Regions from separate parts of the Bacillus altaicus genome, predicted to be linked through region 2. Evidence: a T-box and tRNA genes for the amino acid it is inferred to sense, from the RefSeq annotation. Region 2 holds a T-box; the other holds one or more tRNA genes.
The links. The T-box of region 2 lies ahead of ileS (isoleucine--tRNA ligase). A T-box ahead of a tRNA ligase gene usually reads a tRNA of that ligase, here a tRNA-Ile.

Region 1 (18,032 bases), 1.9 Mb from region 2:
TTTGCTTAATTACTGTACTTTTCCCTATATGACAATGGTCCGCTACAATACTTTTTTGAAAAAGTGTAACATCATCTTCGACCATTGTATGATCTCCTATTGTTGTTTCTAGCAACTCACAATTTTTTCCTATATGAGCGTTTGCAAAAATGATGCTTTTTTGCAGATGAGAATAACTTGAAACGATACTATTTTTCCCGATAATAGAGTACGGTTCAATTACAGCCCCCGCACCAATTATTACTCCTTCTCCAATAAAAGAAGGACCATGAATTTTCGTTCCTTTTCCTATCGTTACACCTTCTCCCATCCACACCATTGGTAATACTTCTGTATATGGAATAGGCACCTTCAATTTTTTCGTCAACAAATCGAATTGAGCTTGCCGATATTGATCAAATGTACCAATATCTAGCCAATAGTCTTCTGATAAATATGCAAATAAAGCATTTTTATTAGCCAATAACGGAAACACATCATGACTGAAATCCGAAAATTCCATGGATGGTATGTAAGAAAAGATTTCTGGCTCCATTATATAAATACCTGTATTTACAATATTAGAAACTACCTCATTCCAGCTCGGTTTTTCTATATATCGTATAATTTCTTGTTCTTTATTCATTACAACTAACCCAAATGAGAGTGGGTTTTCTACTTCTTTCGCAAACATCGTTACCATTCTCTTCTTCTGTTCATGAAATGCAATTCCTTCTGATAATTGAAAGTCAGTTAATGCATCCCCACTAATAACAACAAATGTTTCATCTAAAAAACTTTCCGCTTGCTTAATGCTCCCTGCTGTTCCAAGCGGGGGAGAATCTTCAAAATAATACAAGTTAACTCCCCACTTACTACCATCACCAAAGTATTGCTTAATGGCAGTACTCATATATTGAACTGTAATTGCAATTTCACGAATACCATGCTGACGTAATAATTCAATATTATATTCAAGAACTGGTTTTTCTAACAATGGTAACATCGGTTTTGGAGTATTACATGTTAATGGTCTAAGACGTCTCCCTTTTCCTCCAGCTAAAATAACCCCCTTCATATACTTCAGCCTCCACTTATATAATGTTCAAGAACTCCGTATATCATTTATCCCACATTAACTGCAGGAAAAGTCCATTTTGGTATGATCTAACAATCAGTGAGAGACAGCCCCACTAATTAAAGCCTCACTTCATGAATACATGTATCTTTTAACTCCCGATAAAAAAGAAAGCGCTTACCATTAACTTGGTAAAATAATTAATAAAACGTAACTAACACATATGTACTTATTTTTCCATTAATTATGATACATCTTATCATCATAGACTAAAGGAAACAACGAGCTTTTTTTGTCATGTTTTGACTAAAAAAAGCAGGTGATTTCTCATCACCTACTTTTTCCCCTACTCATTCAATAAATAATGCTTTCCTTTTACTAAATAAAATACATTCTCAGCAATATTTGTAACATGGTCTGCTACACGCTCAATATATCTTGCAACAAAGGATAGTTGTGTAATTTGTGTAATCGCTTCTGGTTGTCCAGGGACAGAGGAAATAAATTCACGAATCGCTTTCCCATAAATTTCATCAACTGAATCATCCATTTCAGCAATTTGTTTAGCAAAAGTTAAATTTTCTTGCTCATATGCTTCTAATGCTAAATTTAACATCTTATGAGCAATCTCAAACATTTCCTCAAGATTACGCAAGCTAACGACCACTTCTTTTTCACCAAGACGAATTGTTGATTTCGCAATATTAACAGCATGGTCTGCAATACGTTCTAAATCTGTCGCTGTTTTAATTGCAATGAAAATCCTTCTTAAATCACTTGCTACAGGCTGCTGCTTTGTAATAAGCATAAGCGCAAGGTCATTTATTTCCTCTTCTAAATTATCCATGCGATAATCCCCATCAATGACTTCTAACGCTTTCTCTACATCCCTGTTGTGAAGACCTTCCATAGCAATCAATAAAGCTTCCCTTGCTAACTCACCAAGCTCGATCACCTTTTGCTGTAACGTTTTTAAATCACATTGAAACTGTTCTCTTACCATCGTTTCTTCCCCCTCAATATTATGTGCCATTTTATATAAATCCCCTACCCAGCCTCTTGTATGGTTATTAAGCCTTGAGAAAAGAGAAATATTACTCCCCTATTAGAATGAGGTGAAAGTGAGAAATGCTCTCTGTTAAGAGGGCATTTACTCTTAGCCTTACAACAACATCAACCAAATCGTCCTGTAATGTAGTCTTCTGTACGCTTATCTGTAGGTGTTGTAAATAATTTGTTCGTATCTGTATATTCCACAACTTCTCCACTTAAGAAGAAAGCGGTTTTATCTGAAATACGTGCTGCTTGTTGCATGTTGTGCGTCACGATAACAATACTAAAATCTTTCTTTAACTCCTGAATTAGCTCTTCTACTTTTGATGTTGAAATTGGATCTAGCGCCGATGTTGGTTCATCCATTAAAATTACGTCTGGCTCAATCGCTAAGCAGCGTGCAATACATAGGCGCTGTTGCTGTCCACCTGATAAACCATATGCATTATCATGCAAACGATCTTTTAACTCATCCCAAATCGCTGCTCCGCGCAAGCTCTTTTCAACGATTTCATCAAGTGTTTTTTTGTCACGAACACCATGGATTTTCGGGCCATATGCTACATTTTCATAAATAGATTTTGGGAATGGATTTGGCTTTTGGAACACCATTCCCACATGCGTACGCAATTCTTCAACCGGATATGACTTTTCGAATATGTTTCGTTCTCTATATTCGATAACGCCCGTAGTTCGAACGATAGGCACTAACTCTACCATACGATTTAGTGTTTTTAAGTACGTTGATTTACCACAACCACTTGGACCGATAATCGCTGTTACTTCATTCTCATGAATACTTAAGTTGATATCTTTTAAAGCGTGGTCTTCTCCGTACCATAAATTTAAATTTTTCGTATCAAATACTACTTTTTTTGGTGCTGTCTCAATCTTTTTCTCATTTTTCACCTGTACATTTACTACTGTTGCTACCATTTGAATTCCCCTTTCATCCACTTCCAACTTATTTTCGATTTCGTAACCATAAGACAAATATATTTATAAAGAGCAGCAATCCTAGCAAAACAATCATCCCTGCTGCTGCTACATACTGAAATTCTTCTTGCGGTCTACTCATCCAATTAAAAATTTGAATTGGTAAAACCGTAAATCTATCAAACATACTGAACGGAACATAATTTGCAAAGGCAAGGGCTCCAATGACTAATAATGGTGCTGCCTCACCAATTGCTCTCGATACCGCTAACGTACATCCCGTTACAATCCCTGGTAAAGCTACTGGCAATACAATTTGATACATCGTTTGCCACTTCGTAGCACCTAATCCATAAGAAGCCTCTAGTAATAAGCTCGGTACAGTTCGAATCGCTTCTTGACTAGCTACCACAACAGTTGGTAAGACGAGTAAACTCATCGTCAGTGCCGCTGCAATTATGCTCTCTCCTAAATGGAGAGCGTATACGAAAATAGTTAACCCGAGTAAACCAAACACAACGGAAGGTACCCCTGCTAATGTTTGATTATTTAATTCTATTAACTTTTTAAAAACGGACTCCTTCGCATAATGCTCTAAATAAAGAGCTGTTCCGACTCCAAATATAAAAGAGACCGGTATAACAATGCTCATAAATAGTATTGTTCCTGACAAAGCAGCTACAATCCCAGCTTCTCTCGGATTACGTGAGGCGAAGTTTGTAAAGAAATCTATTGAAAGATAACTTATACCTTTTTCAAAAATTTGAAAAAGCAATATAAAAAGTATTACTACTGAAAACAAAATTGCTATATAAAACAAACACTTGTAAATCCGATCCTTTAAAAAACGCGATGCCATATTTTCTTGTATTTTTTTATGGTTTAACATTCGCATATTATGTCACCCTCCTAAAACGGCGCATAATATATTGCGAAATGATATTCATAATAAAAGTAAACATAAATAACGTTGCACCTACAGCATACATGCTGTAATAAGTAATCGTTCCGTGCGGAGCATCACCTAAACTCACTTGTACAATATAGGCTGTTAATGTTTGAATAGAATGAGTCGGATCTATCGATACATTAGGTGTTGATCCAGCTGCAATAACAACAATCATCGTTTCACCAATTGCCCTGGAAGCTGCTAATATAATCGCTGCCATTATGCCCGTAAAAGCCGATGGAAACACCACTTGTTTTACCATCTCAAAACGAGTCGCTCCTAGCGCTAATGAGGCTTCTTTAATTCCTTTTTCTACAGCCCTCATCGCATCTTCAGAGAGAGACGCAATCGTCGGGATCATCATGAACCCTATAACAATACCCGGACTAATAGCATTAAAAAACTGCAAATCTGGTATAACGCGTTGTAAAAGTGGTGTGACAACTGTTAACGCGAAAAAACCATATACAATTGTCGGGATGCCTGCTAGTAGCTCTAACAACGGTTTTAATATTTTCCGAGCGCCATTCGAAGCGTATTCGCTTAAAAACACGGCACAACCTAAACCAATAGGAATTGCTACGAACATGGCAATTGCTGTTACAAGGATTGTTCCACATATAAGTGGTAATATACCGAATTTCGGATCTTCAAAAAAAGGTAACCATTCTTTCTCTGTCAAAAAAGAATACAAGGATATCTTTTGAAAAAACATGATTGTTTCATTTGCCAACGTAATAATAATTCCAAGTGTCGTTACAATGGACACGCTAGCAATGACTTTTAGTATTAACGGAACAATTCGATTGATTCGCTGCGTTTTTTTTCTTCTATTTGTATTTCTCTCAATCAAATGTTGTACAGAAAGTGTAATTTGACTTTTGTCATTATGAGCCAAAGATGAAAACCCCTTTCCACCCTGACATTACCTTTTTATTTCTGTTAACATTCGCAGCTGTTCATTATATTTTTCTTTTGGTAATTTTACATATCCGACCTCTTCAGCAAGGCTTCCAACATGCTTAATCATAAACTCAACATAATTTGCTACATTAATTTTATTTCTGATAGATGCATGATTCACATACGTAAATAGCGGCCTAGATAATGGCTTATACGTACCCGATTGAATGGTCTCTTTCGTTGGAAATACACCATCCACCTGTATTGCTTTTACCTTATCTCGATTGGCCATATAATAAGCATATCCTACAAAAGCAATGGCATTTTTATCATTCATTACCCCTTGCATAATAACTTGATCGTCTTCAGACAAAGAAATCGTTTTTACAAGGCGATTATTTTGTAAGACAACATTTTGGAAATAATCATAAGTACCAGAGTCTACGCCTGGCGCATAAAATTTAACTTGTTCACGTGGCCATGATGAATGAATTTGTGACCATCGTTTCAATCTTCCATTTTCACTCCATAATAGACATAACTCGTCTATCGTCATATTGTTTACCCACGTATTTTGACGATTCACAACAATCGTTAGACCATCATAAGCAACCTCAAATGGTGTAAATTGAATGGAGTTTTTCTGCATTGCATTTTCTTCTACCGGTTTCATCAATCTCGAAGCATTATTTATATCTACTTCTCCTTTACTGAAACGATTAAATCCTCCTCCTGTCCCAGAAATACTAATAGAAATTTTCACGTTTGGATGGGCCTTTGTATATTCCTCTGCTACTGCCTCTATAATAGGAAAAACCGTTGAGGATCCATCAACTCTCACTTCTCCCATTTCATTTGTAGCGAATGCAGTAGACATATTAAAACAAAGGAAACATGTCGATAATGTCAAAACTTTAATCGATGCGCTCATCCATTTCACGTGTTCTTCCTCCTAGAAGTAACCGGAAATAACAGGATTACAGATATAAGAATACTGCTAAACTATTAATTCGGTTTTAATTGTTTGTAAAAGTTTTGTAAAGTTCCACAAAAACAACTGTATACACAAACTTTATTTTCACTTTTTTACTTTAGATGCAGGGAATTTTCTAATCATCCATAAAACTGCTATCTCCTACCACACAAGACAAACTTAGAGCGTATGCACTCATCTCGTTATGTTCATCGTTTTTGAAACTATATGTTTTTTTCAACATTTTACGCTTGTCCACATTTACTAAACCATATGCATAAAGCATAAAAAAAAGCACACTATCTTTTCAGATAGTGTGCTTTTTTTACAACTTTTTTATTCATCATCTTGTGCATTACTTTTTTTCTCTTTTTCATCTTTTGGAGCTTCACCAGTTAATGCTTGTTTTTTCAAATCAAAGTAAGCGTCCATTATTTCACGACCAATATATCCATTAATCCCTGTTTTGTCATCATGTACCCATGGCACAACAACAGAAAATGCTACTTCTGGGTCTTCAAGTGGCGCATAACCTACTAATGTTAAGTTATATGTTTCAACACGCTCACCTTTTGCATTTCTACCAATCTCTTTATCTCCGCCATATACAGTTTGAGCTGTACCTGTTTTCCCAGCTGCTTTATATGGTGCACCTGCAAAGTACTTTGTAGCTGTACCACCTGAATCGTTAAACACTTGTCTAAATCCTTCTTGAACACGTTTAATTTGTGATTCAGGCATATCAACACGATTTAACACTTTCGGTTCCATGGATTGAACAACTTTTCCAACTTCCTCTGGTTTCGCCGATGGCTGACGGATTTCCTTTACAACTTGGGGTTGCATACGATATCCACCATTTGCAATCGTCGAAATATATTGCGCTAATTGAAGCGGTGTATACGTATCATACTGTCCGATTGATAAATCTAATAAGAAACCTGGTTGATTCCCTTTACCTATTTGACCAGCAGTTTCATTTGGCAAATCAATTCCTGTTTTTACACCAAGCCCAAACTGCCCAAAATAATAACGCATAGTATCAAATGCTTTTTGCGGGATATCTAACGTACCGCCTCGTATGTACGGAACCCCTGCAATATTCATCGCTGTTTTAAACATATAAACGTTAGAAGACATTTTTAACGCTGTAAGGTCATTAATATACCCCATCGTTTTCCAAGATGACTTCGTAGGTGTCCCTTTTAATTTAATTGGTTCATCTAACTGTACAGATCCAGGTTGAATTGCACCAGTTTGATATCCCGTAAGTACTGTCGCACCTTTTACAGTTGAACCCATCGGATAAGAACTCGTCATCGTTCCTAATGCAAAATCTTCTACTTTCGTTTCACCGTCTTTATTCACTAATTGTTTCCCCGCCATAGATAAAACTTCACCATTTTTCGGGTTCATCATTACAACGAATGCACGGTCTAAAAGAGGTTCGCTCCCTTTAAATCTCATTAAGTTTTTCGTAAGAATTTCTTCTACGCGCTTTTGTAATGCCATATCAATTGTTAAATTCAGATCGTTACCTCGTTGTCCTTGTGACACATTAATAGTTTCTAAAATATTACCCTCTTTATCTGTAACATTTCTAACTTCAGCTTTTGTGCCGTGTAAACTATCTTCGTACTGTTGCTCAAGGTAACTTTTTCCTACGCGATCATTACGATTATAATCACGAACAAGATAGTAATCTAACCTTTCTCTCGGTAACCCTTCATCAGAAGAAGTTACACCACCAAGTACACTTCGGAACATATCGTCATACTTATATTTTCGCTCCCAGTCAACATTTGTATCTACACCTGGTAATTTCGCTAAATTTTCACTAATAATCGCGTATTCTTCCGGTGTTGCATTTTTTTTAACGATTTGCGGCGTCATTGCATATCCGCTTTCCATCTTACTTTTGATCGCCAATATTTCTAAATCTTTTGCTGACAGTTGATTAATTTCTTCTTCTGTCACACGATTTCGTTGACGTTCATCCAGTTCTTTATCGTCAATTTTATTTATTTTAAGCTCTTCACGATCTTTTTTTGTGATTTTTGTTTCTGCTTCTTCTTTATGTAAAGCAAGCCAATAATCTTTTTTATCGCGATCTGTTAACTTATCTGTTGGGACTTCAATTAAATCTGCTAACTTTTTCGCCGTTTCTAAGCGATCTGCTGCAGTTGATCCCTTCATTTTTGTAAATGTAATTGTACGAATAGGCTCATTATCTACGACCGCTTCTCCATTACGATCAAATATTTTCCCGCGTGGTACAGGATTACTTATCGTTGAATTTTCTTTTTTCTCAACTTCATTTTTATATTCCTCGCCACGAACAATTTGTACGTATCCAAGCCTTACAATAACTGCGGAGAACATTAAAAACACGCAAAAAAACAACACGTTTAACCGAAAGGGAACGTGGGTTTTTGTCTTTGTCTGGTTCTTTTTCTGCTTCTTACTCATACAAACCCCCTCTACCAACAGCTATGTAATGTGAAAGGGACACCTTCATACAGGTGCCCTCACTGCTGTCTTACATCTTTTTCTATTCTAGCATAAAACAAACGATAAGTTAACCTTCTGGTTCAGTTTGATTCTGCGTGCTTCCTTGCGCTACAACGCTGGTTTTGTTCACATTTCCCTCTTCATATTTGACATTTTTAACTGCAAAATAAATAAGAAAATGTCCAGCTCCTAAAATACATAGTAAGAAAGGTAAACTTTTTTCAGGAGGAAAGAATATGACAGCACATAAAAAACTTAAAATGGAACAAATCCTTCCGGCATTTAACCATAATTCCCTGACAACTACATATTCTACACGCCATTCTCTCGCCTGTTTTGCTCTACCAATTACATCGTATGTCATGGATCCGTACGGAACGAGTAAAATGGGATATGCAACCGCGATACATGCTGCATAAATAAGTAATTTCGTATATGTAACATTGAAAATAACTAAAAATACGACCGCATATAAAATAATGCCACCAATTAAAATTGCTTTTTTTCGCCATTCTTTCTTTAACAGACGAGTAACTAAATAATAGCATACAAATGATACTGCAGAATTCACTAAACTATACTTCCCTAATGCTAACTCGCTACCAGATGCTAAATAGACGTATACCGAAATAACGAAAATAAACGTTCCCTCTCTCAAACCTTGGAAGAAATGAGCACGCGTAATTCTTCCCCAGTTTTCATCAACTTGCCGCTCTTTCAATACTTGCACAATTTCATAGCGTCCTTCACATTCCCTCTTTGATAAAAAAAAGCTTAGAACGACTGCAACCGCAAATAGCAGTAACGAGAGGAAGAAAACGACAGTATAACCACTCCATTTTTCCATACGTGAAATTGTATATCCTGCTGCTATCGGCCCAATCATTCCAGAGAACGATGTAAGAAGTCCTAGAAAACCGTTAAAAAAATCTCTTGTTTCTGGTTCTGTAATCTCAAATGTCAACAAGTTAAAAGCGAGCCAATAAAAACCATAACCAACTCCTAAAAGGGCTCCCATTAGTAAAATATAGTGAGATGCACTTTTTCCCGCTACTAAAACGACGATAAAAAAAACAGCTAACGTGCCTACACCAATTCTCAATAAAATCGAGCGATCAATACGTTTCGCTAATTTCCCGCCCACAAGAAATGTTAGAGGCTGCAATACAACGCTGGCCAAATTATACAAGCCCAGATTTACATAATTTTGTGTTTGCTTCCATAAATAAATGTTTACAAACGTATTCGATAAAGAAATTGCGAGCGTGTATAAACCTCCTATAACGAGCAATAATACTAAATCCCGATTCACTTCAACATCACCAATTACATGTTTCCACTTCATACACAACTCTCCTTTACTTCATGTTCTAGTCTTCCAAAGACAAGCTCAATTATGTAAAAGGAGAGCATAGAAAAAAGCTAGGAGAAAACTCCTAGCTTTTTTCTAGCTTTATTAACTTCAATTATTTTGCTTCTTGGTAAAGTTTTTCAGCAACGTTCCAATCTACAACGTTCCAGAATGCACCGATGTAGTCAGGACGACGGTTTTGGTAATTTAAGTAGTAAGCATGCTCCCAAACATCTAAACCGATAACTGGAGTTTTACCTTCAGTTAGAGGAGAATCTTGGTTTGGAGTGCTTGTTACTTCTAACTCACCATTGTTTACTACTAACCAAGCCCAACCAGAACCGAAGCGAGTTGCGCCAGCTTTTGCGAATTCTGCTTTGAATGCATCGAAGCTACCGAATTTCGCTTCAATCGCAGTTGCAAGTTCGCCTACTGGTTGTCCCCCGCCGTTTGGAGATAGGATTGTCCAGAAGAATGTATGGTTAGCATGTCCGCCACCATTGTTACGTACTGCTGTACGGATTGCTTCAGGTACTTCGTTTAAGTTTGCAACTAATTCTTCAACGCTTTTGTCTGCTAATTCTGCATGACCTTCTAAAGCAGCGTTTAAGTTTGTAATATACGTGTTGTGATGTTTTGTATGATGGATGTTCATTGTTTCTTTATCAAAGTGAGGTTCTAAAGCATCATACGCATAAGGTAAATTTGGTAATTCGTGTTTTGCCATTGTTATATTCCTCCCGGTTTATGTATTGTCACTACATATGTGACCTACAACTTCATTCTACCCTAATTGCCATAGGGTGCAAACAAATAAATCGCTTTGTCTTGCTATCATTAAAGTAGCAAAATTCCCACTTCTTTTCAATTAAAATGCTCATATATTCCGAAAAAAAGCTTCCTTCTACAAGGAAGCTTCCTGCTGACATAATAAACATATGAAATGGATATGGACCCTGTAGGACTCGAACCTACGACCGGACGGTTATGAGCCGTCTGCTCTAACCAACTGAGCTAAGGGTCCACGATTACGTATGTACCATTAAAAACAACTAAATTCCCATCGGATATATCGTTTGAAAAATGTAAGATAAATTTACCATATACAAAAGAAAAGTGTCAATTGTATTTTTCTCTACTAAAAGAAGTAAATTAATAAGAAGGAATTTAGTCCTCTCTACTATATGTAAATATAATATATCTTGAGCTTCTCTAGATTCGTACGTTACAATGATTTTATACATACATAAAGGAAGTGAATCTATGTCCATTTTTACACAGCTAGCAAAAAGCGTATATTCGCCTAAAGATATGGCGCTTTTCCGTTTTCAAAAAATCGGTAAAACCATTTTGTATATTATGCTTCTTTGCCTAATCACTACTATTCCAAGAACTTTCTTGTACGGTAGCGTCATCCAAGATGGTGTTAACATGGTAAATAAAGTAATCGAAAAAGATTTACCTGATTTTAAAATTGAAAATGGCGAGCTAACAGCTGATATTGATCAACCTATCGAAAAAGAAGATGGAAATGCCCTTTTCGTATTTGATCCCAATTCAACAGACTTAGAAAAATATCAAAATAAAACAGGTTTATTTGTTTTAAAAGATAAAGTAGTCTCCATGGGGAATGGTCAAACACAAACATACTCCTATAATGACTTATTAGGCGCATCTCTTGAGAAAAAGGATTTACAAGATTTCATTTCGTTATTTGACAGTATCTATCCAATCTTATTATTCGTTATTGGGTTCTTACTGTACTTGTTCCAATTATTTATTACCTTTGTAGGAGTTACATTGCTTGCCTTCATCGGTTCTGCGATGAGCGGTCAACGCAAATTATCTTATAAACAAGTTTGGACATTAACTGCTTACAGCTACACAATTCCAACAATCTTCTTTATGATTATGGATTTATTCAAAATAAACGTACCTGGTGCAACATTCATTTACATTGCAGTTGTTTTAATCGTTCTATACTTAACAATTAAAGAAGTTCCAAAACCGAAAGAAAAACAAGAACTATAAAAAAATGCCTAAATAGGCATTTTTTTTTTGGACAAGCATATATTCCTAGCAAAGGAGTGAAGGATATGAAGAGATTAGGTGTACTCTTATTCGTGCTTGTCCTCGGTTATATATTTTATTACGACATAAAAATCGGTACTTTACCGATGTTAAGTTCATACAAAAAAACCTCTGCTGCCCAAACGATAAAACAAGAAAATACAGATACAAAACAAAATAAAGAGAAAGAAACAGAAAAAGAAACGGATACAGCTTATAAAGCAATCGAAGTAAAAACTGGCGATACAGTTCTTTCTATTACAGAAGCGATTAATAAGAAAAAAATCCCTTCTATTGAAAAAGTAATTGATGATTTTAAGCAATTAAATAAAAATACATCTGCTACAAAAATCCAAGTTGGAAAGTCTTATAAATTCCCGTTATATCAATAAGCAATCACTTAATCCTTGTCAATTACATAAAGGCGCTGATACAATAGTAAAAGTGAAACCGAGTACTTTGGTTTCTATAGCCCTTTCTCACACATACTATCATTGATGTAAGGGACTAAAATAAGAAACTTCTTTTATAAGGAGAGCGATCAATTCGTGAATGAAATGACTCAACGCACAAAAACACGTCCAGTTAAAGTCGGTAATTTAACAATTGGCGGTAACAATGAATTAATTATACAAAGTATGACGACAACAAAAACACATGATGTTGAGGCTACAGTTGCTGAAATTAAACGTTTAGAAGAAGCTGGCTGTCAAGTTGTTCGTGTTGCTGTTCCAGACGAACGCGCAGCAAATGCTATTGCTGATATTAAAAAACAAATCAACATTCCACTTGTTGCTGATATTCATTTTGATTATCGCCTTGCTTTAAAAGCAATCGAAGGCGGCATTGATAAAGTACGTATCAATCCAGGTAACATTGGACGTCGCCATAAAGTAGAAGCTGTTGTAAATGCAGCGAAAGAGCGTGGCATTCCAATCCGTATCGGTGTAAATGCCGGCTCATTAGAACGTCATATTTTAGAAAAGTATGGATATCCAACTGCTGATGGTATGGTCGAGAGCGCACTGCACCATATTAAAATTTTAGAGGACTTAGATTTCCACGATATTATCGTATCCATGAAAGCCTCTGATGTTAACTTAGCAATTGAAGCGTACGAAAAAGCTGCTCGCGCTTTTGATTATCCATTACATTTAGGTATTACAGAATCAGGAACATTGTTTGCTGGGACTGTAAAAAGCGCCGCCGGTCTTGGAGCAATTTTAAGTAAAGGCATCGGAAATACACTTCGTATTTCTTTAAGTGCTGATCCAGTTGAAGAAGTAAAAGTTGCACGTGAACTATTAAAGTCATTCGGTCTTGCATCTAATGCCGCAACACTTATTTCTTGTCCAACTTGTGGTCGTATTGAAATCGACCTCATTAGCATTGCTAATGAAGTCGAAGAATACATCTCTACACTTAAAGTTCCAATTAAGGTTGCAGTACTCGGTTGCGCCGTAAACGGTCCTGGTGAAGCTCGTGAAGCTGACATCGGTATTGCCGGTGCACGCGGAGAAGGTTTATTATTCCGTAAAGGGCAAGTCGTTCGTAAAGTACCCGAAGAAACAATGGTAGAAGAACTGAAAAAAGAAATTGATGTAATCGCTGCTGAAATGGCTGCCGAACGAGAAAAAGAAAAAGAAAAACAGGAACAAGAACAATAAAAAAAGGTTGCCCACAATTTTTGTGAGCAACCTTTTTTCACATTTAAATTAAAAACTCGTCAGTTATATAACCGACGAGTTCTCTTATTTTGCACATTTTGGACAACGACCATATATTTCGAACTTATGTCCCGTTACCTCATAACCTTTAAAATCTTTATTCATAAAATCCATTGGGCAAGAAGTGATTTCTTTCGTACCACCACAATCTAAACAAATGAAATGATGATGATGTTCCATAATAGAGCACATAAAACGAAAATGTTTTTCACCATTTAATTCCGTTTGCTCTAAAACACCAATTTCAGCAAAAACCGTTAAGTTACGATAAATCGTATCGAAACTAAGTCCTGGATAATCATCCTTCATATGTTCTAAAACATCTTTTGCGGTTAAATAACGATTATGCGCCGCAAATAATCTTAGCATCTCTTCCCTTTTCCCCGTATGTTTATATCCTTTTTCCTTCATTAGGCGTAAAGCTTCTGTTAGATTCATACCTATCCCTACTTTATGCAGTTTTTTTCTTCTTCCATAAAATCGCACCGATTAAAATAAGAACCGCTATCATAACAATTGTACCACCTGGTGCTAGATCAAGTTGATACGAAGCAAACATTCCACCAATTACTGCAATTTCACCAAATAAAATGGAAAAGAAAATTGTTTGTTTAAACCCTTTTGCAATACGAATACTTGCTGCAACTGGTAACGTCATTAAAGATGATACGAGAAGAACACCTACAACACGCATTGATACCGCAATTACAAGAGCAACTAATATAATGAAAATAAAGTGAATCCACTTTGCACTCAAACCGGTTGATACAGCGTATTCCTCATCAAATGATAGTAAAAACAACTCTTTGTATAATAAAACAATCGTTATAATAACTACAATTGCCACTATACCAATAATAATTAAATCTGCACTTGTCACAGCACTTACACTACCAAATAAATAACTAAATAAATCCGTATTGAATCCATTAGCAAGTGAAATGAAGATAACTCCAATCCCCATCCCTGCTGAAAGTATAATCGGAATTGCTAACTCTTGATAATGTTTATATACAGTACGTAATTTTTCAATTAGCAATGCTCCACCGATTGAAAAAAACATTCCCATATATAAAGGGTTTAAAAACCCACCAGTAAAGATTGTCTTTTCAAGTAATAAACTGGCTGCAATTCCTGATAACGTCACATGACTTAATGCATCCGCAATAAGCGACATGCGGCGAATTACAACAAACACGCCGATAAGTGGTCCGACAAGCCCTATTAAAACACCAGCGTATAAAGAATTACGTAAAAAATCATATTGTAAAAAATCCTGTATCATTATATCCTCCCGTGATGCCCATGTTCATGTTCTAAGCGATGAACATGATGTCCATATAAAATCGACATTTCTGCATCTTCTAACTCTCGGAATTTCTCTACATTCCCATGGAAATGTAGATGCTGATTTAAACATGCAACATGCGTCACCTTCTCTGTTACAGCACCCATATCGTGCGTAACAAGAATTAACGTGATTCCTAGCCTTTTGTTTAAATCCTCTAGTATCTCATAGAAGCTTTCCACATTTTTCACATCGATTCCAACAGTAGGTTCGTCCAAAATAAGCAATTCCGGATTACTCACAAGTGCACGAGCAATAAATACACGCTGTTGTTGTCCACCAGAAAGTTCTCCAATGTTGCGACCTTGAAACTCACTCATACCTACATCAGCAATCGCTTTTTCTACTTTCGCATTATCGTCTTTCGTAAAAAAGCGAAAAAGCCCCTTTTTCGAAACGAGCCCCATTGAAACAACTTCAAAAACAGTTGCTGGGAAACCTGAGTTAAAACTACTTGCCTTTTGGGATACATAACCAACTTTATTCCACTCTTTAAATTTCTTACTATCAATGCCAAACAATCTAATACTTCCTTGCTTTGGTTTTAAAACACCCAATAAACATTTAAGTAAAGTCGATTTCCCTGAACCATTTGGTCCAACTAAACCTAAAAAAGCTCCCTTCGGAACTTGCAAATTAATATCTTCTAACACGTTGCGATCTTCATATCGAAACGTTAATCCTTCTATTTCCAATATATTATTCATATCATCTCACCTATTTTAATTCAGAATGATTCCGATTTATCTCTATTTGAATTATAGTACAGCTTATTATAGTTGTAAACCAATCTGCCTAAAATATATTCTTTATTTCAAGAAACCTTATTATTATAACAAAAAGCAGAGAAGAATTCTCTGCTTTCAAAAGATATTACAATTAACTTTTTAATGAATTGCTGATTTAAACTTACCACCATTTGTCTCTTGTGTATTCATAATCGTAACAAATGCGTTTTCATCAATTTCATGCACAATTGATTTTAACTTCGTCACTTCCAGACGTGTTACAACTGCATAAATAACTTCTTTTTCTTTATCTGTATAGCCACCTTTAGCAACAAGTTTTGTTGTTCCACGACCAAGGCGGTGTAAAATTGCATTTGATACTTCCTCATATTGATCGGATACGATTAAAACCGCTTTCGTTTCGTCTAATCCTTGAATTACGGTATCAATTGTTTTGAATGCGATATAGTACGTCATAACAGAATACATCGCTTGTTCAACACCAAAAACAAATGCTGCCCATGCAAAAATGAATAAGTTCACAAACATTACGAATTCACCAACAGAAAACGGTAATTTCTTCGTTAATAGAATTCCCATAATCTCCGTCCCGTCTAACGATCCACCATGACGAATAACAAGTCCTACACCGATCCCTAAAATAAGACCGCCGAAAACTGTTGCTAAAATCGGCTCTGTTGTAAATGGCGGGATAGCATGCAACGTTGATTCAATAAATGCTAAAGCTACAATTCCAAATGCTGAAGATAACATGAATGTTTTTCCAATTTGCTTATACCCGGAGTACATAAAAGGAATGTTGAGGATAACAACTAAAGTAGAGAAACTTAACCACCAAATATTAGGAGTAAGATAATCTAATATAAGAGAAATACCAATAATTCCACCATCAATAATTTTATTTGGCATTAAAAACAGTTCAATCGCTACCGCCGCACACGCTGCCCCAAAGACAATCATAACTAAACGATATACAAGATGAATAACACTTTCTTTTCGATGTTGCTTTTTCTCCATAAGTCCTCCTTATACTCTTTATCTATAGTTTCGTTCTTATATTATAACATAAGCTTCTTTTCCCCATTGAAAAAATGCACCTTGATACGAATATGTACAAGCTATGCTTACATATATTTCGATAGAAGAACGTGTGAAGGAGGACAACACGATGAACCTCATTAAACAAATTGTGAACAAAAAATTAAATCATATTTCTACAAAAGAGTTATTGAAATATAGTAAAGAATATGAAGTTTCAATTACGACTGCGCAAGCTGATCAAATTGTTTTACTTATGAAGGGAAAAAATATTAACATTTATGATAATACCGAGCGACTAGATTTGCTAAAACAAATCGCTACAGTAACTACTCCTGCCACTGCCCAACAAGTAAATACTTTATTTCAGCAGCTATTAAAATAAGGAGGGGAAAATCCCCTCCTTATTGCGCTTTAATTTTTTCAAGAATTCCTTCATCAAAAGTACCATTTTTCAGCATTTCGATTTCTAATTTATATGGTGGCTTCTTATCTTTTTTATCTTCACCTACATACGGTGTTTCAAGAATTTTTGGTACGTTCATTAACTGTGGATGATGCACAATATGATGTAATGCTTTATAGCCAATATGACCGAAACCGATATTTTCATGACGGTCTTTTCCAGCTCCGCGTACATTTTTACTATCATTAATATGAAGTACTTGCAAACGATCTATTCCAACAATTTTATCAAATTCGTTTAACACACCGTCAAAATCATTTACAAGGTCATAACCTGCATCATGCGTATGACACGTATCAAAACATACAGATAGTTTTTCATTATATTTCACACCATCAATAATTTTCGCAATTTCTTCAAAACTACGACCGCATTCTGTTCCCTTTCCTGCCATCGTTTCTAGCGCAATATTAACCGTTTGTTCTGGCGTTATTACTTCATTAAGCCCTTTAATAATTTGTTGAATACCAGCATCTGCTCCTGCACCAACGTGAGCTCCTGGGTGAAGAACAATTTGTCTCGCTACCCCTAATGCTGCCGTTCTTTCAAGTTCCATACGCAGGAAATCCACACCTAATTGGAACGTCTCAGGTTTCGTCGTATTTCCAACATTAATAATATACGGAGCATGGACGATAATTTCCTCAATACCATTTAGTTCCATATGTTTTCTTCCTGCTTCTATATTCAATTCTTCAATTGGTTTTCTTCGTGTATTTTGCGGTGCACCTGTATAAATCATGAACGTTGTTGCACCGTATGAAACAGCCTCTTCACTTGCTGCTAATAACATCTTCTTACCACTCATTGAAACATGAGATCCTATCTTTAACATACAATCACCTCTTCAATATACAATAGATATAATGATAGCATAATTTGTAGAAATATGTAGCGAATT
Region 2 (14,531 bases):
GATGGAGAATAGAATGAGTTATCATCAGTTGTACCATTTACATTCACTTTAATCGAACGGTTATTAATATTTTTAAAGCCTATTCCTTGAATGTAACGCTGTAATGTATCAATATGATAATATGACATAACATCTTCAAAGCTATCATTTGCACGTGTAAAGTTAAATTGTAGGTTAGTAGATTTCGTCTTCGCCTTTGATGAAATTGTTACATACTCTCCAATTAAAAACCCACTACCGTCTAAACCTTTTAGAGTAACGGTTTTCAATTGATTCGTTAGAGCTGCTGAATCTGCATCATTATTATCCTTTAACCCTGCTAAACTACCACTTGATACGACAGGATTAGGTAAAAATACTTTCCCTGTTCCTTCTGCTTTTCGGTTTATATCAACCTTTTTAATTAACTTTCCATTTTCCGCATCAATAAATGTTTCCCATGCACCAAATGGATTATTAGAATGGACTACAACTTTGTATACTGGGATAGCGATTCCCTCTTCAATCATATATCCGAATTCTTTCTCAGTAGGAGCCCATAAGTTTTGCTCACTTTCTCCTCCAACATAAGCCATTGATTTTTGTTCAGCATCTTTTTCACTAATCTTTTTAGCTATTTCTTTCACACTTTGAACCGCCTGGTAATCAGAAACAGCAAGTACTCCTTGTCCCTGGCCATTAATAGTAACTGTTATTTGTTTTGAAAATACAGGAGCACCATTGACTACTTGTTGGAATCTAACATATGAAGCTACTGACGTTTCAGTTGTAGAAATATATTGTAAGTCTGAAAGGTCTGCCTTTAATCCATACTGCGCAGCATTTCCTTTTAAATATTCAATTGCTTTTTTCTGTGGTGAATAAGCTTCTAGCTTTACTTGCTGTTGTTTTTCCAATGCCGAAACCGTAGAAATCGTCCCCATTACTAATGGCACAGTCATTGCCATTGCCATTGCCACCATTTTTTTGTTTAACATAAAACCACTCCCCCTAATAAATTGAATCCTTTACCCCATTCCTTTAAGGCTATTACTGTCCACAAGTAACGAGATAAATTGAATCTACGAGTAATTCTATACGAGCAATTCTATTACCTTCACATTTATGGTGAGTGAAATTTTCTCAATAATTATGTATAAAATGAGAACAATACTTTAGAAATATATTTATTTCCCATTTCGATTAACTATATTTTACCAAAATAATGTATTGAAAAATAGGTTATTTTTTACCTAACGATAGGTTGAAAAATAACCAAATGAATGATACACTTTAATTAATCTTTTTTATTGGGAGGATTTATTATGAGTAAAAGTGAAGAAACACTCTCTTCCATAGTCGAAGCAAGTTATCGACTATTTGCCGGTCACGGCATTGCCAAAACGACCTATACAATGATTGCTGAAGAAGTTGGTATTGCCAAGCCATCTATTTATTATTACTTTAAATCTAAAGATGCATTAATTGAAAGTATTTTTAATGAATTATGTGCAGCGATGCAGTTCTCCTCATTCTTTCATACAGAAGAATTTACGAAAGAGAATTTCATTGAGAAATGTGTTGAACTTGGCTTTAAAATGATAGACGAACAACAGAAAGATCCTTATTTTAATCGTGTATTACAAGAATATGTATTACTATCTTCAAGAAACGATATGTACAAAGATCGATTACTAACTGTACAAACAGAATATTTAAACGGATTTGAATCACTCCTAACAAAAGCAAATGAACTTCAACTCATTCAAAATAAAAATCTAGTTTCAAAAGCTCATATGTTGGCATTAGTACTTGATAATATCGGAAACTTCATGATGTTCGATGTAAATATGAATTATAAACAAATATGGATTGAAGCTGTCCACAGCATATTCGAAAGAAGTGATTCATATGAAAACTAAAAAACGAATTATCGGCTTAGATTTTGCTAGAGCGTGGGCAATGTTTGGAATGTTACTAGTTAATTTCATGGTGATAACAGGGGCGGAAGGAAATGGACCTCCTCTGTTAAAAACCTTTATGACACTTTTTGAAGGTAGAGCTTCTGCCTTGTTTGTTATACTTGCTGGGATTGGCATAACTTTAATGACTAAATCATCTGTTGCTAGCCAAGATAAAATAAAAATCAATACCAGCCGAATATTGATTTGGAAACGATCACTATTCTTATTTATTTTAGGGTTATTATTGTATGTAATGGAATGGACGGGTGATATTTTACACTACTACGGCGTTTACCTTTTCATCGCTGCATTACTAATTACTGTACGAAGAACTATACTAATATGGATTTCTATCATTATTTTACTTGCTGCACAATATCTCCAACTTACTTTCAACGCCTTCGAAGGATGGGGAGGCACAATCCCATTTATAAACTATATAGACTTTTGGACCTTAAAAGGTTTTCTTCGCAACTTATTTTTTAATGGCTATCACCCTATTTTCCCATGGTTTTCTTTCTTCTTAATCGGTATGATAATTGGCAGATTAGATCTTCATAATAGAAAAATTAGACATAGATTGCTCTTACTCGGTATAACAGTAACGATAATTATAGAGCTGTTGTCCAAAGTATTAACTCACCTTTTTATCCCATACATTGGTGAGGAAGCATCTACATTTTTGTTTAATACAGGCCCTATTTTACCAAATATATTATACGTCGCATCTGCTGCAGGATCCGCTATTGCTATATTAATAATTTGCCTCTACATTGCTGAAAAACATGAAAAGAATTGGTTTATTACATCCATTGTACAAACAGGCCAATTAACATTAACTCATTATGTAAGTCATGTATTTATCGGTATTGGGATATTGATTCTATTAAATAGGATGGAACATCAAACACTATTATTCGTTTTACTATTTGCTACTGGATTTTTCATTTTCAGTGTATTATTTAGCGTTTTATGGAGAAAGAAATTTTCTAGAGGCCCTATCGAATGGATTATGAGGAAATTGGCCGGATAAAGTGAAACTTTAATCAGTGGGGATTTTGTCCATCCCCACTGATTATTAGCCCTCACCAATCGGGCTTTTACGAGCATACAAAAAGGAAGTTGGAATGATTCCAACTTCCTTTTTTCTTTAATTAGCCGCGTTTAATTTAATTCGGACTTTTGTCTCCCCTAAAGAAAGTTCATCGTCCTCATTCGTTAAGTGACCAAATGTAAATTGCTTGACGAGTAAGTTCTCTTCCAATAAATCTTTATGATTCGTTAACGTTTGCTGTAGTTCTTCTTCTGTATCAAGAATTACATCCACTCGTAAATTAACCGGTAAATTCAACTGCTTACGATATTCTTGAACTGCACGAATAAATTCACGTGCTACTCCTTCTTGTAACAATTCCTCAGTTACATTCGTATCTAACATAACCGTATATTGTCCGTTAGTCGTATTTGAGAATCCTGATTTCGCAACTTTCTCTACTAAGACATCTTCAGCCGTGACAATTACTTCTTTCCCTGCTGTTGCTTCATATACTGCTTTTTCTGTTGATACAAAATTTTGTACTTCTTCTTGTGATAATTGTTTTAACCACCCGTTTACTGCATTCACATTTTTACCAAACTTCGGTCCCGCTGTTTTAAAATTCAGCTTTAATTGATATGATGTGTATTTCGATTCATCCAGTTCAACATGGAATGCTTTAACATTTAGCTCATCCATTACGATATCACGATAAGATTCCCAATCGATATCATTTTCGTTATGCTCAAGTAATACAAGCTCTGCTAACGGCTGTTTTACTTTTAATGAATGTTGATTACGATTACTTCTTCCAAGTTCAACAACTTGTAAAACAGCATCCATTTCCGCTTCTAACTTTGACTGGATAAGTGATTCGTTTACAACCGGATAATCTGCTAAATGAACGCTGCTTTCTTCTAAATTCAGATGAATATCCTCAGCTACAAACGGTGTAAATGGTGCGATTAATTTACTAATTGTTACAAGCACTTCATGAAGTGTTTCATACGCAGCTGCTTTTTCAGGATTCATACCAGATTCCCAAAAACGATTGCGTGAACGTCTTACATACCAGTTACTCACTTCATCTACAAGAGCAGCAATTTCACGAGCTGCATTTGTGAATTGATAATCATCAAGTGCAGTTCTTACCTTTCTCGTTGTGCTATGCAATCTCGATAACACCCATTCATCTAATTTCGTACGTTTAACTTCATACTTTTCTTTCGGATTATATTCATCTAAACTTGCATATAAAACGTAGAAGCTATACACATTGACTAACGTATCTACAAATTTAGATTTCGCTTCTTGTACTGTTCTTTCAGAAAATCGTTTCGCATTCCACGGTGCACTATCAACGAGTAGAGCCCACCTTAGAGCGTCGGCACCAAACTTCTCTACTAAATCAACAGGATCTAGTGCATTCCCTTTACTTTTAGACATTTTCTGTCCTTCTTCATCTAGAACATGCCCTAATGATAATACTCGTTTATATGGTACTTTCCCTGTATATAGTGCTGATACGGCTAATAAACTATAAAACCAGCCGCGTGTTTGATCAATTCCCTCCGCAATTACATCTGCTGGAAACTGTTCTTCAAACAACTTTTTATTTTCAAACGGGTAATGATATTGCGCAAAAGGCATGGAACCACTATCAAACCAAACATCAATTACTTCTGGTGTTCGATTCATTGTACTTCCGCATTTTTCACAGCACACTTGTACTTCATCTACATATGGCTTATGCAATTCTAAATCTTCAGGTGTTTCTTTCGTACTATGCTTTCTTAATTCAGCAATACTTTTCGGTGCGAATTGATGATCGCAGCTTTCACATTCCCATACGTTTAACGGTGTTCCCCAATACCTATTTCGGCTAATATTCCAGTCCACCATATTCTCTAAAAACTTCCCAAAGCGTCCATGTTTCATATGATCTGGATACCACGTAACAGTATCATTATTTTGTAAAAATGTTTCTTTAATCTCAGTTGTTCGAATTAACCAGCTTTCTCCTGCATAATAAAGTAACGGTGAATCACAGCGCCAACAGTGTGGATAGCTGTGCTCATATTTTTCTTTATGATATAGCAAACCTTCTTTAGCTAAATACCGAACGATATCAACGTCACATTCTTTTACAAACTTTCCTTTTAAGAAGGGTACTGCTTCTGTATACTCACCTTTCTCATCTACAACATGTAAGAACGATAACCCTCCACTTTGAACGACTTTATAATCTTCCTCCCCATATGCTGGAGCGATATGAACGAGTCCTGTACCACTATCTGCAGTAACAAAATCTGCTGCAATTACGTGGTATCCATTTGTAACTTCCTTCATCGGAAACGGTGCTGTATACGATGTGTTTAATAATTCTTCGCCTTTATGAACAGATAATACTTCATAGTTTTCTTTTAATACTTCTTGTACACGTTCTTTCGCAACAATGTATACATATCCTTCTTGTTTCGCTTTAACGTATTCCATATTCGGATGTACGGCAAGTGCAACATTCGCTGGGAGTGTCCACGGTGTTGTCGTCCATCCAAGGAAATATTCATTTTCACTATCTTTCACTTTAAACTTAACTGTCGCGCTTAAATCTTTCACTGTTTTATATCCTTGTGCAACTTCATGTGAACTAAGAGATGTTTGACAGCTTGGGCAATACGGTGAAACTCTATGCCCTTTATATAACAAACCTTTTTCATGAATCGTCCCTAAAATATTCCATACACTTTCGATATATGGATTCTCTAGAGTAACGTACGGATCATCCATATCTACCCAATATCCAATACTCTCCGTAAATTCACGCCACTGTTTCTCATATGTGAATACACTTTCTTTACACTTTTGAATAAATGGTTCAATGCCGTACTCTTCGATTTCATGTTTACCTGAAATGCCAAGTTGTTTTTCAACACCCAATTCTACAGGTAATCCATGTGTATCCCATCCGGCTTTTCTTAACACTTTATATCCAGCCATCGTTTTATATCTCGCTACTAAATCTTTAATCGTCCGCCCAAGTGCATGGCCGACGTGTGGTAATCCGTTCGCAGTTGGTGGCCCTTCATAAAACACAAAAGATTGTGCGCCTTCTCGATTCTGAATTGATTGCTCGAAAATACTTTGTTCGTTCCACTGCTTACGAATACGTGTTTCTCTCCCTACAGCTGACTCTTTTACATCTACTTTTTTCATGTACAATCACTCCTTTGAATTTTTTAAAAAGCACACAAAAAACCCGTCCCTATGAAGTAGGGACGGGTTTACCCGCGTTACCACCCTAATTCTATTAGCTTTTCACTAATAGCACTTAGCAACGTACTAACATACGCGTTCTTTGTAACGGCAGACATCCGTCCGAGCTTACTTTATTCAGCCACGGCTCCTCGGAGATGATTTTCAAATAGCGTCTGCACACCGGCTTTCAGCAATACACCGGCTCTCTGGAGAACAGCTCACTATTTTACTCTTTCTCGTCTTCAGATTTGTATACTTTATTAAAAGTTATTTTATGCCATTGGGCAATTAATTGTCAACTAATTCAAAATATATTTTTATTTATACCCTTTTTCTCTATTCTTATACAATTACTTTTCAAACTCTCGCAATCCTGCTAAATCTTCATCTTCCTCTGCAAGTTCAGCGAAAAATCCTGTTTCATCTTCACGAAGCACAATTTCAAGTTGATCTCTTGCCTCTTCATTTCTGTTTAATAATGTTAAATAACAAGCATGATCGTATCTTGCTAACAAGTCAGTAGGATCAATTGCTAATATTTCACTTGTTATTTTTTCTGCCTTTGTCGTTTGCCCAGCTTTATGATACGAAGATGCTAACGCAAGAAGAATTGCCGTTTCATTTGGATGATGTACAGAAGCATCTTCTAATAAATAAATCGCATCCTCAAACCTCTCTTGACTTTGATATACTTCTGCTAAAGCAAGGAATCCTCTACTTACAAATGGCGTTTTCTCAATTAATTGCAAGTAAATTTTTTCGGCTTTTCTTTCTTCGCCTAGCTTACATAATACATTCGCTTGTAAAAGAAGAGTATCGTAATCATCCGGTAGCTCTCGAACCATTTGTTTCGTTAATTCAAAAGCATCTCGTAACATATCCTCTTCCTCACACTCAATGAAAAGATTTACAAGTTGCTTCGCTACATCATAATCCCACTTATTTTCTAACGATGTTTGTAATACCTCTATCGCTTCTTTATTCATCGCTGCATTCTCGTAAAATAGTGCAAAACGCTGCGCTGCCATACTATTTTTTGGATTTAACTTCAAGGAGATTTCAAATAAATCGATAACAGCTGTAATCATTGAAATTTCCTTCGCACGATTTTTCATGCGATAAAATGCTCTTGTAAATATAGATTTTTTCGGTTGCTCATTTTGCTGCCTTTCTACTAATCTTTCGGCAACCGCAGTAGCTGCATACACAAACGCTGTACTTCTTTCTGCTTTTCTCACCTTTAACGTATGAAGTGCGTCTCGTATTTGCGATACTTTTTTATGTTGCTCCATTGCTTTTACGTACACACCAAATATACGTTCACTTTCCAAATCTTTATGCATTACTTTCAGCGCAACTTCGATTGCTTCTGCACTCTGCTTTTTAACTAGCAATTTCGCATAATGATATAATACTTCCACATGCGCTTCATCTATTTTTATTGCACATTCAATATATTCTTTTTCTTTATTTACCTCATTCATCGCACCATATACGTATGCAATTGCATCTAAACGCCATATTTCTGGTACCTCTTCTGCTAATTGTTCTAGTTCAACCAGCAATTCTTCATGAAGATTCAAATCTACTGAAAGCTGTGCCAAATATTCCATATTAATATGCAAAGGCTCTTCTTTCATTGCCTGGACCATATGACTTTGTTCTTTATAACTATTTTCTTCTTTTTCATATATTTCTGCTAGTTGCACATGTACACCTGTGAAATTCTTATCCATTTCTAAACATGTTTCATACGCATGCTTCGCTTCTTGAAATTGCCCTAACGCCATGAATGTTTCACCGATTCGGAAATACGGCAATGAATCCTGTTTTTTCTTAAGTGCATCATTATACCGTTTTATTGCTTGATCATACTGTCCAATAGATTCATATAAAACACCAGCATAACAACCGTATTCAATTACTTCCGTTTTCTCTTTTTCTAACGTTCTTAAAAACGCTATGCCTCGTTGTACAAAAGCTGTGTCTTTTATTCGATTTACATACTCATCCAACACGCTCGCTATATTAGCGTATACGCTTCGTATACCGTTCTCTAATTTAGAAAGTGCAAGTTTTAACTCTTTTTCATCCCCACCTAATGCAATTTCAGCATCCCATAGCACCATGCCAGCATTCATAAGGAAATCTTGATTGTCTTCAAATTGCTTATTAATACTAACAATATAGTTTTTTGCATACTCATATTGTTCCTTTGCCATATAAACTTGAGTTAAGCCGAAATGGGCATATACATCTTCATTATTTTCTTCTAAAGAACGCTTATATATAGTTTCCGCTTCTTCCAGTTCATCATTTTGAAAATGCACATCTCCTAAACGAACATATAAAGATGCCTGATCTTCACAATTTTGAATTCCTTGTAATAAAATTTCCTTCGCATTATTCCCATCATCCAAATCTGATTCATAGATTTCCGAAAGCTTCGTATATAAATACGCTGCCGTTTTATCTAATTGAATTGCTACTTTAAGTCCTTTTACCGCCAAATACACTTTTCCTAAATGCTGAGCACATCTTGCACGTTCATACCATATGTGCGCTTCATACTTATATTCTTTTAATAAATCATTAAAGAATCCATATGCTTCTTCATATCGTTCTAAATCTATTAAAATTAAACCGTGATTTACAAGTGTAAACCTTTCTGGGCTACGTTCTATAGCTGTTAGAGAATACTCTAGCCCCTTTTCGGATTGATCCATATACATGTATGATAATGCTAAGAAACTCCACGCAACTGGTTGATCTGCATCCAATTGTAATGATGAACGAAAACTAGCAATCGCTTCTGCATAATTATCTTGCTCAAAAGAATAACGTCCATTTATAAGATGATACAACGCTTGACTATTTTTCTTCTCCACACTTTGAAGCATATATCCTGCTTTTTCCATATCTTGCAGACGAATAAAACACTGTGCACTATGCAATTTCACAAAGTCAGAGCTCGGAAACTTTTCCATTAATTTTTCTATACAAAACTGAATAAAATCTTTATCTACTTCAGCATCTAAATGTTTAATCGTATATAGCCAAGTGTTTGGATTTTCACTTGTTTCTTTTAAAAATAGTACTAACTTTTCAATCCCCTCTTTATCTTGCTCAGCTAAATGATCTGTAAGAGAAAAGATTGTTTTATAATAAATGTGTTCTTCCTCATTTAAAAATGAAAGTTGTTCTATTCTATCTTTTGGTATAAACGTAATAGCCAAACAATCTGTGTAACGATATTTTTCTTGCAACTTATCATATTCCACAAGAATCGGTTCCAAGAAATTCGGATCTTGAATATAAAAAGCTTGCAGTACATCGTCATAACCAGAAAGCACTTGTACATGGGAAGCGTGCTCAATATCTATACTTAATAAAACGGGAATACCTTGATTGAGTAATCTCTTATAATTTTCCTCATTCCCTTGAAAATAACGATATTCGTAACCTTGCTCTTCTATATATGTAACTGTATCTGAAAACTTAGAACCTGTTACATCAAAAATATATTGTGCAATTTCATCTTGCGTACGTTTTTCTCCCCATACCCCTAACATCATTTCCAAACTTGTCGGAACGCAATAGTTATCCTTTTGTACAACCGGAACTATCGGTAAACGAACCTTTTTTCCATCAGGATTTTTTTCTATATGATGATATAGAGAATTTTTCAAACTCTTTTCGCTTTTCAATAGTGCTTGCAAATCGTGAATATTATTCATTTTATAAAATGCTTCTGCACGTAAATGTATAAAATAAGTTGTATATGCATGATGCGGAAGCATATGATTAATTTTATCTATTACCGCTAACATTTCTTCATAGCGCTCTAAATCTAATAAATATTTTACTTTTTCAAAATAGAAATATGGTACTTGAGGGAACTTTGCAATCGCATCATTAATGAGTTGTAATGCTCGCTGCTGTTCACCTTTATATGCATATAATTGCGCCAATAAGTACGTAGCTAACTCTTCACAATCTTTATGCTGCTGACCGGCTAAAAGTTGTTCCTCTGCCTTCTCCCACTCACCGGTCTGTATATATAAGTAACCCCATTTATCAAAAACTGCACGTGTACTATACTTTTCCGCCTTTTGCATATAGGCATAGGCCTCTTCATTTCGCTTCATATCTAACAAACATCTAACTAACGTAAAATATGCTTTCGTTAAAACATCCGCATCAGTTTCCTCTTCATTTACCTCTTCCAAAGCATCTTTTAACAATTGTTCAGCATCAAGAATTTTACGCTCATCAATTAACTCATCACAATATAAAGAGAGCGTTCTCATATTTGGGAATTTTTTATACGTATAACGAATTAAAAAGGAGCTATATTGATGCATCAAGCCTTCATCAGCAAGACGAATTAATGTATCAAACTCCTTAGAGGACGAGACGTTAGAAAGCCAGTTCTTCACGTATGATAACTTATTCGTTTCTTTTATATGCGCAATTTCATTATTTATCTCATGTAATCCATCTACAAATCTCTTTTCTTTCAAACAAATTTCTAATTGTTTAAAATCTAGCATGTATTCACCTCAAATAATTATTTATACTGCCATTTGCAAGCAGTATTCTAACCTACTTGCTTAGATTTTACACATCATATAGTATGCATTCAACTAAAACCTCATATAATGAACGATATTATTTAATATTATTCAAGTTTATAACTAAATATCTTAAAAACATTGATTTTTATGGGGATTTTGTTTAATTTGATGAAATATCATGTGTTATTAGAACATCGATTTTATCCTCTTTTTTGAGGCTTCATTCAGTGGATGAAATTATATCAACAATTTCCTGAATATATCTATCGTAACTTATAATATATCAACGATTCGACAAGATACATCGATTTACCGCCAAAAATGACAATCATCCTATCTTCTATTTCATACTATTAGGGAGGTTGTTTCACTTATCAAATTTTAAATCCACAAAAACACCGTAATGATCACTTGGGAATACGCATGATGAGGTTAATGCTGAATCCGCAAATATAGATAAATTTTCTATATTTTGGAATTCAAACACGCCATTTTCTTGTATCATAACCCAATCATATCGTTCTCCTTGCTTTTCATCCCCTAGTAAATTTGTATTCTTTCCATAATCTGTGGATCATCATTAAAATCACCACATAATAATTCATAGCCAATAACTCTGTTTTTAATCCAATTATTCACGGTACTCATTTGCTCTTGTCTTACCCTACTAGATTTCCAATTTAAATGAACATTCGTTATCCCGAGCTTATACTCTTTATATTTTAACATGATTCGAATGGCACAATAATTCGATTCCTCTATATCTGTTTCCCAAATAGCTTCTTCAGCTAAGATAGGAATTTTACTTAAAAAAGCTAGGCCTTCATCTGGAGAATCTGGATACTCTTTAAATACACAGACCGGATATCCAGATTGATCTGCTATATACTGCGCAACATTTTTCTTTAGTCCATAAGTAACACAACTTCTAACTTCCTGTAGAGCAAGAATATGAGGAGCAACATTTTGAACTTCCTCACAAATAGCCTCTAATCTCTCTGACCACAAAGTTTGATGATTCCAAATGTTGAGGGTAGCAATTCTCATTATATCCCTACTTTTCTAACATTAAATTTATCTCCTTATTTCACCGTATGTAATTTTCATATTAGGGGCATATACCAAAGCAGAATGTATATGAAACACTTCAAAAAATCGTAGTTCTGCTTCATATTGAGCGAGCGCTTCAGCAAATGTTAAGCCCCGACTCATTAAACGGTCTATAAATTGTTGTTTTTCACCTGGATTACTAGCAATCCCCTCTTCTTTTAGGAAATTATATAATCCTTGCTTATCATTTTGATTTAAATTAGGATCTAAAAAATTCACTTTATCACTTACTCTACATTCAATATTTTTAACACCTAATTCACTTAAATACATTGGTATTTTCATGCCAATATTGCCATCTTTACCACTTCTGTGTGCATCTTCTTCAAATAACTTCTGCAAAACACCAAGCTGGATAATTTCCGATTGAATTAATCCGTCTAGCGTGTATGAGGACATATTAGAAATCCAATTCGGCTCAAAACATATTATCTTTCCTCCCTCCTTAATTGAATTTATCATTTTTTGCAACATCGTTTTGGGCGAATTCATATGTAATAAGAAAGCATGACTGACAGCTATATCATATTTATTTTCCAATTCAATTTCTGTAGCATCTCCTTCAATAAATTCTGATTCATATGGAAGCGAACGAAACAACTCTCTCGCTTCAGCTATTAATGCTTCCCCGCTATCAATACCTGTATACTTTGATCCATTTGGAAGTAACGGCAACAAAATTAAACCTAAGTAGCCATACCCGCAACCGTAATCAACAATATGTACTGGCTCAGAAATCTTCCAAACTGTATTTACTAAAAAACTTAAATAATCATCGTTATAATATAAATCTCTCGTATTTCTTAAATATGCTAGCTTACTATTCCAATCATACTCTTCCAGGTCCAACATCTCCTTTTATATACAAAACTAAAGTTCTCCATTTAATAAACGTATTCCTATGTTTCTAATATTTTTAGAGATTTTTAGTTCTAATTATTGCATTAAATCGTACATGTTCTTTACTCTCCACCTATTTGACAAACTAATTTTTAAAAAAATAAAAAGGATTACATACCTGAAACGATATATAATCCTTTTCATAAAAAAGAAATACATAGAAGTTTAGATAGTACAATCACAATCTGAGCAATCGGTACAATCTATTACGTCACAATCTAAATTTCTCTTTTTTTTGCTTCTTTTTAAATAAAAATATAGTAGCACCATAAATAATAGGCAAATAACAAAAGCTATTGTTGCTTCTATATATTTTTCATGAATGATAAAACCAATTCCACTTCCACCTGATATAAAAATTAGAATTATGTAAATCCAAAACATGTAAGTAGCTACCTCCGTTGATATGTGGTTTAAGATGTAATCCATATAATACTAGATGCAATAAATAATCCCATACCATTACCGCTTAATAAGCCAGTAGTTACTCTTAGCAAATTTATGCTGCTTCGCCATTTCCACTTTTGGGTGAATCCATCAATTAATAATGGAATTTGAGCAAAAAAGGATAGCATTAATGAGAGACTAAACGAAGGTGTTATTAAAAAGTAAATTGGAAACATACATAAACCAATAAACATACCTGTGCATCGCGCACATAAAGGCATGTATTTTTGTAGTTTAAGAAAACTCCTTTCCGGTAGTCTATGACAAGGAATGTTTAAAATGAAACTTCGAATCAATACGGACCATCCTCTCTACAAATATTTTAATTGATTTCGTAACAAAATTATAGAATTCTTACACTTCGTAGCGTATAACACTTTATAAATAAGAATTTATTTAAGAAAATACAAAAAGACAAATCCGGTTAATGACCGTCTGATTTGCCTTTTTGTTACAAAATTTTTATTTTACATCTCCTCAGGTGCCCCTACCCCAAGTAAACGTAATCCCTCTTTTAATACAACCGTCACAGCGTAAGCTAATGCGAGTCTACTCTCTTTCTCTTCGTTCTCTTCTAATATACGAACATTTCCATAATATTTATTGAACGCTTGTGCTACATCTAATACGTATTTTGAAATAGTAGATGGCTCATTTTTGTTGAAGGCCGCTTCAATTACTTGCGGGAATTTATAAAGTAATTTTACGACACTCCAGCTATAATCATCTTTTAATGCAAAAGTACAAGTTTCAAATTCTACACTTTCTTTTCTTAAAATTGAACAAGCACGCGCATGTGTGTACTGCACATATGGTCCTGTTTCTCCTTCAAATTTCAACATATTTTCTAATGAGAATTCGATATTATGCATACGCTCATTTTTTAAATCGTGGAAGATAACTGCTCCAACACCGACTTGTTTTGCCACGTCTTCTTTTTGTTTTAAATTAGGATTTTTCTCTTCAATATTTTGTTCCGCAAGTGCAACAGCTTCTTCTAGCACTTCTTCCAATAAAATAATTCTGCCCTTACGTGTCGACATTTTCTTACCATCTTTTAAAATGAATCCAAACGGTACATGTTCCATCCCGTCAACCCAGTTGTAGCCGAGCTTTTTTAATACAGTGAAAAATTGATTAAAATGTAAACTTTGTTCTGGGCCAACTACATATAGTGCTTTATCAAATTCGTATGTGTTTTGACGATACAATGCCGCTGTTAAATCACGCGTTGCGTAAATAGTTGCACCATCTGATTTT

Region 1: it encodes a tRNA-Ile, which carries the amino acid that the T-box ahead of ileS (isoleucine--tRNA ligase) is inferred to sense. The anticodon was not compared.

Annotation. Positions count from the first base shown of each region.
Region 1 covers NZ_CM143394.1:1,436,376-1,454,407, reverse strand. The annotation lists gene ACE38F_RS07610 (sugar phosphate nucleotidyltransferase) at 1-1,057, opposite strand, end outside; gene phoU (phosphate signaling complex protein PhoU) at 1,404-2,060, opposite strand; gene pstB (phosphate ABC transporter ATP-binding protein) at 2,231-3,046, opposite strand; gene pstA (phosphate ABC transporter permease PstA) at 3,075-3,941, opposite strand; gene pstC (phosphate ABC transporter permease subunit PstC) at 3,943-4,893, opposite strand; gene ACE38F_RS07585 (PstS family phosphate ABC transporter substrate-binding protein) at 4,921-5,838, opposite strand; gene ACE38F_RS07580 (peptidoglycan D,D-transpeptidase FtsI family protein) at 6,208-8,340, opposite strand; gene ACE38F_RS07575 (MFS transporter) at 8,450-9,727, opposite strand; gene sodA (superoxide dismutase [Mn]) at 9,849-10,460, opposite strand; tRNA gene ACE38F_RS07565 (tRNA-Ile) at 10,684-10,757, opposite strand; gene yqgB (protein YqgB) at 10,997-11,764, shown strand; gene ACE38F_RS07555 (hypothetical protein) at 11,830-12,195, shown strand; gene ispG (flavodoxin-dependent (E)-4-hydroxy-3-methylbut-2-enyl-diphosphate synthase) at 12,361-13,470, shown strand; gene ACE38F_RS07545 (Fur family transcriptional regulator) at 13,555-13,968, opposite strand; gene ACE38F_RS07540 (metal ABC transporter permease) at 13,982-14,815, opposite strand; gene ACE38F_RS07535 (metal ABC transporter ATP-binding protein) at 14,815-15,585, opposite strand; gene ACE38F_RS07530 (YitT family protein) at 15,766-16,644, opposite strand; gene ACE38F_RS07525 (DUF2624 domain-containing protein) at 16,796-17,050, shown strand; gene ACE38F_RS07520 (deoxyribonuclease IV) at 17,070-17,966, opposite strand.
Region 2 covers NZ_CM143394.1:3,354,761-3,369,291, forward strand. The annotation lists gene ACE38F_RS17410 (M36 family metallopeptidase) at 1-977, opposite strand, end outside; gene ACE38F_RS17415 (TetR/AcrR family transcriptional regulator) at 1,305-1,901, shown strand; gene ACE38F_RS17420 (DUF418 domain-containing protein) at 1,891-2,976, shown strand; gene ileS (isoleucine--tRNA ligase) at 3,094-6,195, opposite strand; T-box leader at 6,251-6,489, opposite strand; gene ACE38F_RS17430 (tetratricopeptide repeat protein) at 6,588-10,790, opposite strand; gene ACE38F_RS17435 (endonuclease/exonuclease/phosphatase family protein) at 11,355-11,861, opposite strand; gene ACE38F_RS17440 (class I SAM-dependent methyltransferase) at 11,889-12,767, opposite strand; gene ACE38F_RS17445 (hypothetical protein) at 12,990-13,208, opposite strand; gene ACE38F_RS17450 (DUF2085 domain-containing protein) at 13,238-13,567, opposite strand; gene argS (arginine--tRNA ligase) at 13,739-14,531, opposite strand, start outside.